DNA from 2 places in the Ruminococcus sp. OA3 genome. Region 1 is predicted to be linked to the other one. Evidence: riboswitches for the same ligand, from Rfam matches in the RefSeq annotation. Region 1 holds a riboswitch; the other holds the start of a gene.

Region 1 (5,488 bases):
CGCCATATTGATTGTAATGATTCTGTACTGTTCCTTATTCAGCGGATACAGGTTTTTATAGTAATTATCCGCCTTGTCATATCCTTGATGCCATATGTAAACATTATTTTCAATATCTGGGTTTACGACGAATTCCCGTATGACTGCTTTCCGCGTTATCATAGCTTTCCGCCAGCAACACATATTTCCTCCCATTCCTGAAGTGAAATACATCGCACATATTTCATACCGGCCTTTTCTGTCTGTAGAGACGCGACATGGCTTCCCATCCTTTGGTTTTATCAGCTCAAATCGATCAACCGGCAATTCCCTGCCGCATGCCTTACATATTTATTTTCCATCATAATGCCTCCTCTCATTTTGTCATGAAATCGTGTTTTCATTTTTACTGTATTTGTCGTCACAGAATGCCTCCGAGACTTTGTAGCCATTTAATCAGTGGGTGTAATAAGGTATATAAGCCCATTATCTGCTCGATTAAGAGTCAATAATGGACTTATGCTAATATCTGAAAATTCAGTTTTCTTTGACTTACAGTTTCTAAGGAATTTTCTAATAACAAACCTTACATTTTCTGCTCTTTCCACTCTGTGAAACGGATCCGCTCCTGATTGTCTTAGATCTTGCAAGTGACGGGCACTCTCTGGTGGAATGATATACTGACCCATTCGGTGTCCAGTAAACCGTCACGCTGATGCTCCCCTTTACGGTCACTTTACATGTGTATATTTTGCTTCCGATTTTCGCGGTTATTGTTGCTGTTCCTGCCTTCTTTCCGGTCACCATGCCATTTGACGAGACGGCGGCCACCGATGGATTACTCGAGGACCAGGTTATCTTTTGCGTTGTATCACACAGTTTCAACCCATACTTTGTGCCTGCGTTGAGCGAAATTGATGTCTTTGAAAGGTAAGGATTTTCAATCGCAATCTTTATACTTTTGGACGCGCTCCATGAAGAATAATAAGTAGTACTATAAACCTTTTTATAGGTGCGAATCCGAACATAGTATGTTTTTCCTTTGGTCAGGCTGGAAACCGACGTGCTCAATGTACTGTTCTTATTTATGGTTAATGTCTTTGCCCCTGAAAATGAGGTATTCGTGGCATACTGAACCTGATATCCGGTAACCGCTGCATTTTTATTCCAGCCGATATTCATTTTGCCGGATGAGTTGTTCTTAACGCTCGAGATGAACGTCCCCTTTGGGTTGACCGTCACGGTGACTGCTTTCGTAGCCTTATTATAATTCGTTGTCGCTGCCGCAGTGATCGTAATCGTTGTTCTTCCAATACCTTTGATCGTAATCTTTCCTGTACCTGAGACCGTCGCGGTCTTCGTATTGCTGGAGGTAAAGCTTAATTTGCCGTCACCCTTTGTCTTCTTAGTTCCTGTAAAAAATGGTGCATTTCCAAAAACTTTTGTGTGGCTGGATGCGGTCAATGTCTGTGACGCTTTATTGATTGTAAAGCTTTTCGTGACTTTTCCACTGTAATTAGCTTTGAAAGTGATGATCACATTGTAGGTACCCGCATTTTTACAGCCTGGCGAATACGTAACGCTGTAGTTCGCGGGATGGATTACCTTTCCATCTGCGCCCTTTACGGTGACGGTCGGTTTCATTACCTTTCCATTATAAGTATATTTTGTAGCCGAAAGCGTGATCGTTTTCGGGTAGGAGAGGATTTGCGTTGCTGATCTACCACAGGCTGTACATTTTCTTATGATTTTACCACTTGCAGTGAGCGTTGCTTTTGTGAGCTTGTCGAACTTGTAGGTATGGCTGATGACAGGGATTTCTCGCTGCTCCTTTATGACGGTATTGCAGACGGAACAGTGGATTCCTTCGGTTTTTCCTGGTTGTGTGCAGGTCGGTAACACTGCCATGTCTTTTACTTCCGTGTGAGCTGCAAGGGGAATTTTTTCTTCACTGTTTTCTTTTATTGCATCACATACGCTGCAATGAATGCTTTGACTTCCGGTTTCTGTGCAGGTCGGTTCTTTATCTGCTACCCATTTATCATAAGTATGTACCTCTATAAAAATTTTTTGACTCTCGCCATTACAAGTCATAACCACTGTTGCACTGCCCTCTTTTATTCCAGTAACAACACCTCCTGCGTCAACAACTGCCACCTTATTACTGTTAATATTATCTTCAGATATTACACTGAAAGCCGGATTCAAGGCGCTCGCAGTTATATTCATACGGCTTGCTTTAATGCTTCCAACAACATAGCCATGTTCACCATCAAAAACACCTGACGACATCATGCTCCCATACTGGTATGCGTTGATGCTGTCGGTTACTGTTAACCTGGAACTCGCATATAATTGGCCATAAACATATATATTTCCATTTATTGTAGAGGATGAATCAACATATAGTTGGGCGTCTGATGCAACATATACATTTCCTGTTACTTCCTTATTTGACCAGTGTACTTCTCCACTAATATAAGTCCATCCTTCTGGTACCCCATCCTCTTTACATTCCCATTGACACTCATCTGCGTTATAACCATCAATTTCCAGTCTCTTTGTTTCACCAACTCCAATCTTCAAAACACTTCCGGAACGACTATCCAAAACTGGAACTGATGAAGTTTCCGGAACTTCCTCCACTTCTGACTCAACCTTCGGAAGCACAGTATCAACCACATCTTCTGACTCAGGAGTTTCTATAATCTCCTCATCTTCCTCCTGTTCCAGAATCATCTCTCCACCCGACACAACATCCTCACTGGCTCCTGATACATCCAGTGGCAAAGCAGTAACCAGCATTACCGCCGACAATAATACCGCAAGACTTCTCATTCTCTTCATTATACTTTTCCTCCCTCATTTCATCCAAACAAAAAAGCACCCCCATCAGAGAATGCTCACCTCGTGCTGCAACTGGCTGTCGTACTTAATCGCTTAGACCCTGTAGTTTTGCGTCACAGACTTCCGCCTGTTTGCCATGACTTCCACGTAACACCACAATTTCTGATACGTGTTAATATTAATAATTTAATTATATCATCTTTTGGCAAATTTGTCATGACTTCTATCAAGTGACTATGATATTTTCACTCATACTGCTGAGGCGTGATATTACAATTATTCCTTCACAAGTCCCAATGCCAGAAATATTGCGGGGATGCATAAAATCCAGGAGTGAATCACTGATATTTGTATAATAATTTCACCACCTATAAATCCTACTCCAATCCCAAAATTCAGAAAAAACAGCAAATAATAAATGACATATATTCCTATACCGGCATACAACATCACTCTATTTTTGTGCCCCAGTGTTACAACATTTTTTTTATTTAAAAACAGCAACAAAAACAACATCACGACAAATATTCCCACAACTCTTATGGTATTGCAATAGTAGAGGACATATGGTATATACCGTATACTTTGCAGCCGCGCTAAGTAAGGATATAGCAGCAGATCTAATACCATATATGCTACGGACAAAATTGCAGACATAACCAGTAATGCGTTCTTATTTTTATTCTCTGACTTCATAGCCACTCTCCTTAAATTGCTCTATAATCATTTTAATATAAAATTGCTGATCGCTTTAAATATAAATCACAGCTTTGCCTTTCATTACTCAAAATTCGGACAAAATAATTAACACCCCTGACTAAGCGATTCTTGCATTTACTGACGTCTAAAATCCACCTTCAAAAAGTATTTAATACGGCTGTATCAAAGTAAGCATATCAGATGCCTCATCCAATATGCCTACTTTTTAAATACAAATTAAGTAATATGTAAAGCATTATTATTTAATAATTAACATTACAGCTGATATAAACATATTTACCACCTATTGTTGCGTGAATAGTGGCGCCTAAGTAGTGCCCAATACCATATCCATATTTTCCCGCAGGCCATGAGGGTGTAACCGTTGTGGTCGAATTTGAAGATAACCCGATAGAACTATTTCTACTATTTGTTCCCAAAGCCTGACCGTAAGTCATTGACATTCCGGAAATAGAAGTTGAACCACTTCTTCTCGTCCAATTTCCAGTAGCTTTTGTAAGATTCGCATAGGTTCCATTATCTGTATAGGAAATTGTTACTGTGCCACGCCAGCCAGAAAAATCATCATAATTAGATTGCCCAGCACGAGCCATATCACTTTGGCTGCCGCCGACCTCAATAATAGTAGTTGTAACTGGTCTGCCTTCTGCATCAACCTCTGCTATTGATCTTGCATCATCAATTTCATATTGTTTTACTTCTCCAGTAGATAAATCTGTGATTTTTACAGTTGTAGTAATCTTTGAAGATGTATCTTGTGCAAACACAGGAATGCACATCATTTGTGTTACCATACACATTAATAATAATAAACACCAAGTTTTTCTTTTGATATTCCGTCTAAACATATTCAAATCCCTCCTCATTTATTATTGAATAGTTTTATGGCCGAATTCACTTGCCAATGGAATCTCCTCCTCTCATATTCCCCAATACGGTCTTAGCTTTTTACTACTTTGTCTATAATAAATTATTTTATAAATATATAATAACACATTACAATATCAATATATATCAATATATTATTTTTTTAGATTTACTTTATTTTACAAAAATTATATTCTTAAAATTGACATATGTACCTTTTTCCAGCCGCAAAAAAGGCATACCAGATATTTCTATCCGATACGCCCATTATCCCCCGCAGTTAATCTCAGTATCTTACCCTTTTGCCAGCCTGCTCAATTTGGCATAAATATCCCGCGCCACCTCTTTCGGATCCATCTGCATCTGCCGGCGGCTGAATAACTCGGCGTTCCACCATCCGTCGTACCCCGTCGCTCTCACCGCGTCGCAGTAACTCTTATAGTCGACGACGCCTTCGCCAAGCGCACAGTTTCGGATCATATTTTCATCCGGAACTGTCCCCTCCTCTGCCTCAAGCGAATCACTGACATGGACCCCGTAAATATAGTGTTTATCCATACAAGCTATTTCTTCCGGGGTGTCACCGGCGACATAGGCATGCCACGTATCGATCACGCATTTTACATTATCTCTCCCGCAGGTCCTTGCTATCTCATAGGCCTGTGATATTTTGTTAACAGGTGTCCAGCCGAGCGGCTCTAAATACAGACATAGTCCATAATCCATGGCCAGATCCGCCAGCGCAGCAACATTCTTTTTCAGCAGCTCCATCTGTTTGTCGGCAGGCAGCCCGAGAAGCCCCTGGTATCCCTCATACGGTTCATGGTTCTTAAAATGCCGGACAGCATTTACATCGGCAGGGCCTGTCAGGCATTCGATTCCCCCGGCGCCAATGGCGTGGGCGATTTCAAACATTTCACGGGCTTCCTTCATCAGCTTTTCAAAATCTTCCCCCTGTCGTTCAATATCCGGAAGCCAGCCAATCCCAGCGATATCAAAATCTTTTGTTAATTCCGCCAGTTCTTCTAATGAGTGCCCCGCTTCAAGATATGGTTTGATCATGGGAATCACGGTA
Region 2 (5,488 bases), 350 kb from region 1:
CGCAGGGTAAACTGAAGCGGCAGGTAAGGGCTGCCCGCCCGCCTGGAAATATCAAGCGTGACGTTCAGCTTTTTATCTCTGCTGTTTTCCAGCCGGAACAAATAATAGCCGCTGGAACCAGGGGCTATCGTCTGCTGCTTATTAGTTTCGCGATTATAAAACAGATTGATGACCCGCAGCTGTTCCCATGCGGTAAATGTTCCCGTTCGATTTTCCGCATATATAGTAAGCTCTCCCTGCTCCTCTTTGGTATCCTTATTTCCCTTGTCATCCTCCCCGCTGTCTGTCGCGCCGGGAGTGGGAATCACTGTCACTTCCGGCTGGGGTGTCTGCCGGGGAGTGGTGACTGTAGACTCTTCCCGCCCCCCTCCGGGTGTCTGACGGGGAGTCACAGCGGCCGGGGTCACGGAAACATCGGGCTGTTCCCGGCTCTCACTGCCAATAGGCCTGACGGTCTGATGTTTGATAATCACACCTGTATCTCCCGGTGTGTTAACTGTTCCGTCCGGCATCCGGATCTCACCGCCGGGGGCGATAACCGTCCCATCCGCCAAAGTTACGGTCCCGTCAGAAGCAACTTCAATTCCTCCCGCGGAAAACGACTGGTCGACCAGCACGGTGTCATCTTTCTGAACAATATAAGTAGGGTCTGCTGAGGAACCGCCCGGAAATACGATGGTTCCGTCCGGCAGATGTACATTACCGCAGGGAGTCACGACAACCCCGTCTTTGATTGAGGCGGTCCCCCCCGGTGTGATGACAATCCCGTCTCTTGTGGCATACGAAAACCTTTCGGCATCTATATACAGTTCACCGTCGTCCAGGTTGATATCAATTTCGAGAACACGCAGTTCGGCATTGACCGCAATCAGGTATTCACCGTTGTCCAGACGTTCAATGGATGCACCCTCCCCGGCGCTGTCACTGACAATCCTGATGCTGCGCTGTGCCGCCACCGTACTGTCTTTGTTCAATACGGAAAGGGTATGCTCTCCTGTGGTCACGTTTGGAAAGAGAAATCCTCCATTGGCAGCGGAAACTGTTCTCAGCGGATCACTGTGCAGCTCCAGTGTGTGCCCTGCTGCCGGCGAACCATCAGAATACATCACCCTGCCGGACAGGTGGAGAACTGTCTGCAAAGGCTCATCCTCCGGAGACAGCAGTACAGTATCTATGACCTGCCCAAGAGGCGCCTCGACCGTGTTTCGTCCCAGGATAAAACCCACGATACTGGAAGTAATAAATGTCAAAACGAGCAGAAGAAGAATCAGCGGCAGCAAACGCCGCCCGTTCTGTCTTTTATCGCTCTTTCTATAATCACTGCCTGGATGTTCCATGGCGTTTCCTCCTTCTCGGGAAGCTGGTATTTCAGCCTATGGCAAAAGGCGCGGTGTTCCACTCCCCTTTGCCGAGGGCTGAAAGCCCTCAAAGAGTCCGTCCCGGCACAGGGGGCGGCATAAATGGCTGGTCAGGTTGTTGGTGTTTCAGGTGTTGCCTGTTTTCCGGTTACAGTGATCTCCAGTGTCCAGTCCTCATTGGCAAATTCGTTGTCATTTGTATCCTTTGTATTATCCGCATCAAACGCCCATGACCAATAAACTTCAATGGTCTTTTTCATAGCGTCAGCAGTATCACTATATGGAATATTTCCACCATCAATTTTAAATTCAGCTAATTTTTGTCCTGCATTATCAGCTGTAATTTCCTCTGTAGAAAATACCATGTCGTCTGGAAGTGTTGTTCCAGCGGCAGCTGCAATCGCTACACTGTAATCAATCCCCACCTCACTTCCGGTACCGTCAATCGCAATATCAAATTTCCCAGTGGTTCCAGGGGCAATAACCTTATCTTTAATGTCCTCTGTTTGGTATGCTGTTCGGGTATCCCCTAAATCCAGCATAAAATTTTCTGTTCCATCTTTCCCGTTCGCCTTAAAGCTCCAGGCGGCAACCGCAGCCGTCGCGCTGCCGCTCACTTCTGTGACATACCGGGCCATCGTTCCGCCCAGCAGACAGGCGGTCACCAGGGTCAGTGTCAGTGCCATGGCACCGAAACGCGCTGCATAAGATCTTTTTTTCATAACTTATTCCTCTCTTTCTGTGCTTGTTAAGAACCCTCCGGCGTCAGTGGCTGAGCCTGCTCAGGGTTCCCGTGTGCCTGTGGCACTTGATATCCCAGGCACACTTTCGTACCCGGTTCTGTATGGCCCGCTGTCCCCCGGCTGTGCCCCGGAAGCCTGGGCCAATGCATACATAATAGACTGCTTTATGGTTCTTTGGTATCCGCCGTGCAGTCATTACCTTCTTTCCCGGACTTCAGGGCAGCCAGTTCTGCCTCCAGCTCAGCGGTCCGTGCAGACTCCTCCTTATCCATGCGGTGCCTGCGCCAGATGTCCCACAGGAAAAAGAGCAGCAGCGGACAGATGATAAAGAGAATCATACCGATGGTGGACTGCATAAAGAGAATAACATCACCCATTCCTCCGACGCGCCCGCCTTTCCAGACGCCCTGAACCTGCTGTTCGTCGACAGCCGCCTGGTCTACTGCATTGTTTGCATCTCCCTGTGTGATATATTGAATTTTCCCGTTCTCACCCGTGGTGATATCCACAATGCGGTGAGTGACCGCCTTGCCCGACAGCAGATAACAGATAACGTCATCCTTTTTCAGATCTTCTGCACCGATGTCATGAATAAAAATCAGATCGCCGGGCTTTATGTCCGGCTCCATTGAACCGGAAAGCACCACCGCAGGCTTTATCCCAAACACTCCAGGAAGTTCTCCCGGATTTATGTAACTGCTGATGATCAGCACAAGATTTATGATGATAATTGGAATGAAGATCACGCACAGAACGATACCTGCCACCGCGGCCGGCGTGATTTTTTTCTTTTTCTTCTCCATTGGATTTACCCCTGCCTTTCTTTTTTTCTGTGCACCCATTCTGAATTACATTGTATAAATTATAAAACCGGCCTTGCCATACAAAGCCGGTTTTACTAAATGCAACTGGCTGGCTTTCCTGCGGACCTCATCCGCAGGGGAAACCCCTGTAGCTTTGCGACACTGCCTCTCGACAGCTGTGCTCCTCATATAAATATATACAACTCTGAATATACCTCTCCAATATGGCAACGATAATGACAGTTCCTGCTCTTTTTACTAAATAACGTTTTGTTGACCTGATCCCTCAGGTAAATCACTCACCTTGCATCTGCATGATCTGCTGCACCTAATCAGGATATTATATTTCTCATTTTAGGATACTTCATCTCCTATTTATTATCAATGCAAATAGGTAATTTGGCATTGACACTTTTGTGTCATTAACAATGACATTGCTATTGAGGATTTTAAATTTTTCGTGTATACTGGATGTAAAAGGTGGTGATTATATGCAGCTGTATGAAAAACTGACATTTATGATGAACCTGACACAAACATCGAACCGGATGCTGGCACGTGAACTGCAGGTCGATCCCTCCCTTATCAGCCGTCTGCGCACAGGAACCAGAGGAGTCCCACGCAACCGGGAATATCTGAAAATCATGGCACTCTATTTCACAAAACGCTGTACCACAAAATATCAGAGGCAGGCGCTCTCGGAAATGCTGGGCATCAGTCTGTCCCACACCGTTAAAAGTGATCAGCTTACGGACCTGCTCTATTACTGGCTTCTGGGCGATTCAGATGAAGTGGGGCATTTCCTGCGCACCTTTGAAACGCTTACCCTGGAGAACAGAAGCACAGATTCTCTTCCCGAATCCTGCGACATCAATACTGACAATGCACTCTACTTCGGCAGCGAAGGAAAACGCGCGGCAGCGCGTACACTCATAAGGCACCTTCTTTCTCTGGATAAGCCGTGCACCGTCTTTTTATTCGCCGATCAATCGGATGAATGGATTTCGGAAGACCCGGAGTTTCTTTGCAGCCTCCAGGACTGGGGTCTGAAACTCGTACAGCAGGGTTTTCAATTCTGTCACATCACACCCCCTGTAAGCTCTGCTGATCATGCTTTTGATTCCCTCCTGCGGTGGATCCCTGTTTATCTCACAGGACGGGCAAACGCATATTATTATCCGCGGATCCGCGACCAGGTTCACCGGCGTACACTGGTGCTGGTGCCAGGAGAGGTTGCCATGACTTCAAACTCCATTGCGGGCCGGCAGTCCGGATACGCAACCATGCTGACCACCGACCTGCGCCTGATTCAGACATATGAAACAGAATTCCAGGATTATCTGTCCCTCTGCCGTCCGATGATGGACATCTATACAATGCCGGAGAAGTTAAAACAATGTTTTACAAAATTTCTCACTTCCACCGGAACGCGTATCCAGAAGCTGCCTGCTTTGTCCGCAGAAACAGCTCCTCCCGAACTGATGGATTACTGTATTGAAAAGACAAAATATGTGGATTTAAAAAGGCTTGGCAGACTGTTTATAGATGAGATGAGGCTGATTGAAAAAGAACGGGATAAATACGAGCTGATTGATATTGTGAGCCTGGCAACTGCAGAGGAAGTCCGCGCCGGAATGGTTCCCATTATACTATCCTGCGGAATGAACAAAGAACCTCTACGTTATACGCCGGAGACCTATGTCCTTCACCTGAAAAATATCCTGCGTATCATGGAGCGCTGCGACAATTACCATTTTGTTCCTCAGAGAGAGCCATCTTATAAAGAAGGAGGACTGATGGTAAAAGAGGGGCAGCATGCGCTGCTGCTCCGTATGACGTCATCCTTTACTGTATTTGAAATTTCCCAGCCGGATATCGTATTGGTCTGCCGGGAGCATCTGTTCCGAATCGCCGACAGGTCCGGCTATATGGGAATCCACCGGATTAAAATCATATCACAGATCAGGGAATTGATACGGGAACTGCAGGTTTAACAGGAGCAAACCTGTTTTATAACAGCCGGTCAAAGCGCTTACCTGGTAAGGAGAATTCTATGATAAACCACCAATACCCCAATATCCTACCGTCTGACCTTTCCCGGCTGCCGCATATATCCGGATGAGGTTTGACTGTTCCAGTAACTCTGGTGTATCATCTCTGATTCCAGATAGGATCTGCGGTGTTTCTTCTGTAATCCAGGTTTTTGTTACAATAACAGCAAGTGATAAACATCGAAAGGTAGCAATGACCAGCTTCGCCGCAGAGGGACAGACACATGGGCATAACTGCAGGGCAAAGGAAAGTCTGACGGGTACACCTGTTCAGAAACCGAATAACATAATTCAACAGCGTCATTTTTGAAATGACGCAGAAGGGAGCTGTACCATGAACGAGATGATGAAATTTTCCAGCAGAGAGGACTTCAGAAAATGGCTGAATGAAAATTGTCTGTCAGAAGCAGGGATCTGGCTGCTGTTCGGTAAAGCAGGCGGACCCAAAACATTAAAAGCCAGTGAGGCTCTCGAAGAGGCCCTATGTTTTGGGTGGATTGACGGACAAATGCAGCGGATCGATGATGTATCCT

The links. A riboswitch is a leader RNA that binds a small molecule or an ion and turns the genes downstream of it on or off. The one in region 1 is predicted to bind cyclic di-GMP.
Region 2: linked by a shared signal. The riboswitch ahead of MCG98_RS04340 (signal peptidase I) and the one ahead of MCG98_RS05900 (Ig-like domain-containing protein) in region 1 are both predicted to bind cyclic di-GMP.

The regions. Positions count from the first base shown of each region.
Region 1 covers NZ_JAKNTO010000001.1:1,281,737-1,287,224, reverse strand. Annotated here, with positions in the region: gene MCG98_RS05900 (Ig-like domain-containing protein) at 553-2,826, opposite strand; cyclic di-GMP riboswitch class I at 2,891-2,972, opposite strand; gene MCG98_RS05895 (hypothetical protein) at 3,103-3,522, opposite strand; gene MCG98_RS05890 (hypothetical protein) at 3,789-4,394, opposite strand; gene MCG98_RS05885 (sugar phosphate isomerase/epimerase family protein) at 4,708-5,488, opposite strand, start outside.
Region 2 covers NZ_JAKNTO010000001.1:932,985-938,472, reverse strand. Annotated here, with positions in the region: gene MCG98_RS04350 (carboxypeptidase-like regulatory domain-containing protein) at 1-1,337, opposite strand, end outside; gene MCG98_RS04345 (hypothetical protein) at 1,469-2,080, opposite strand; gene MCG98_RS04340 (signal peptidase I) at 2,266-2,904, opposite strand; cyclic di-GMP riboswitch class I at 3,002-3,097, opposite strand; gene MCG98_RS04335 (hypothetical protein) at 3,396-4,898, shown strand; gene MCG98_RS04330 (YdeI/OmpD-associated family protein) at 5,290-5,488, shown strand, end outside.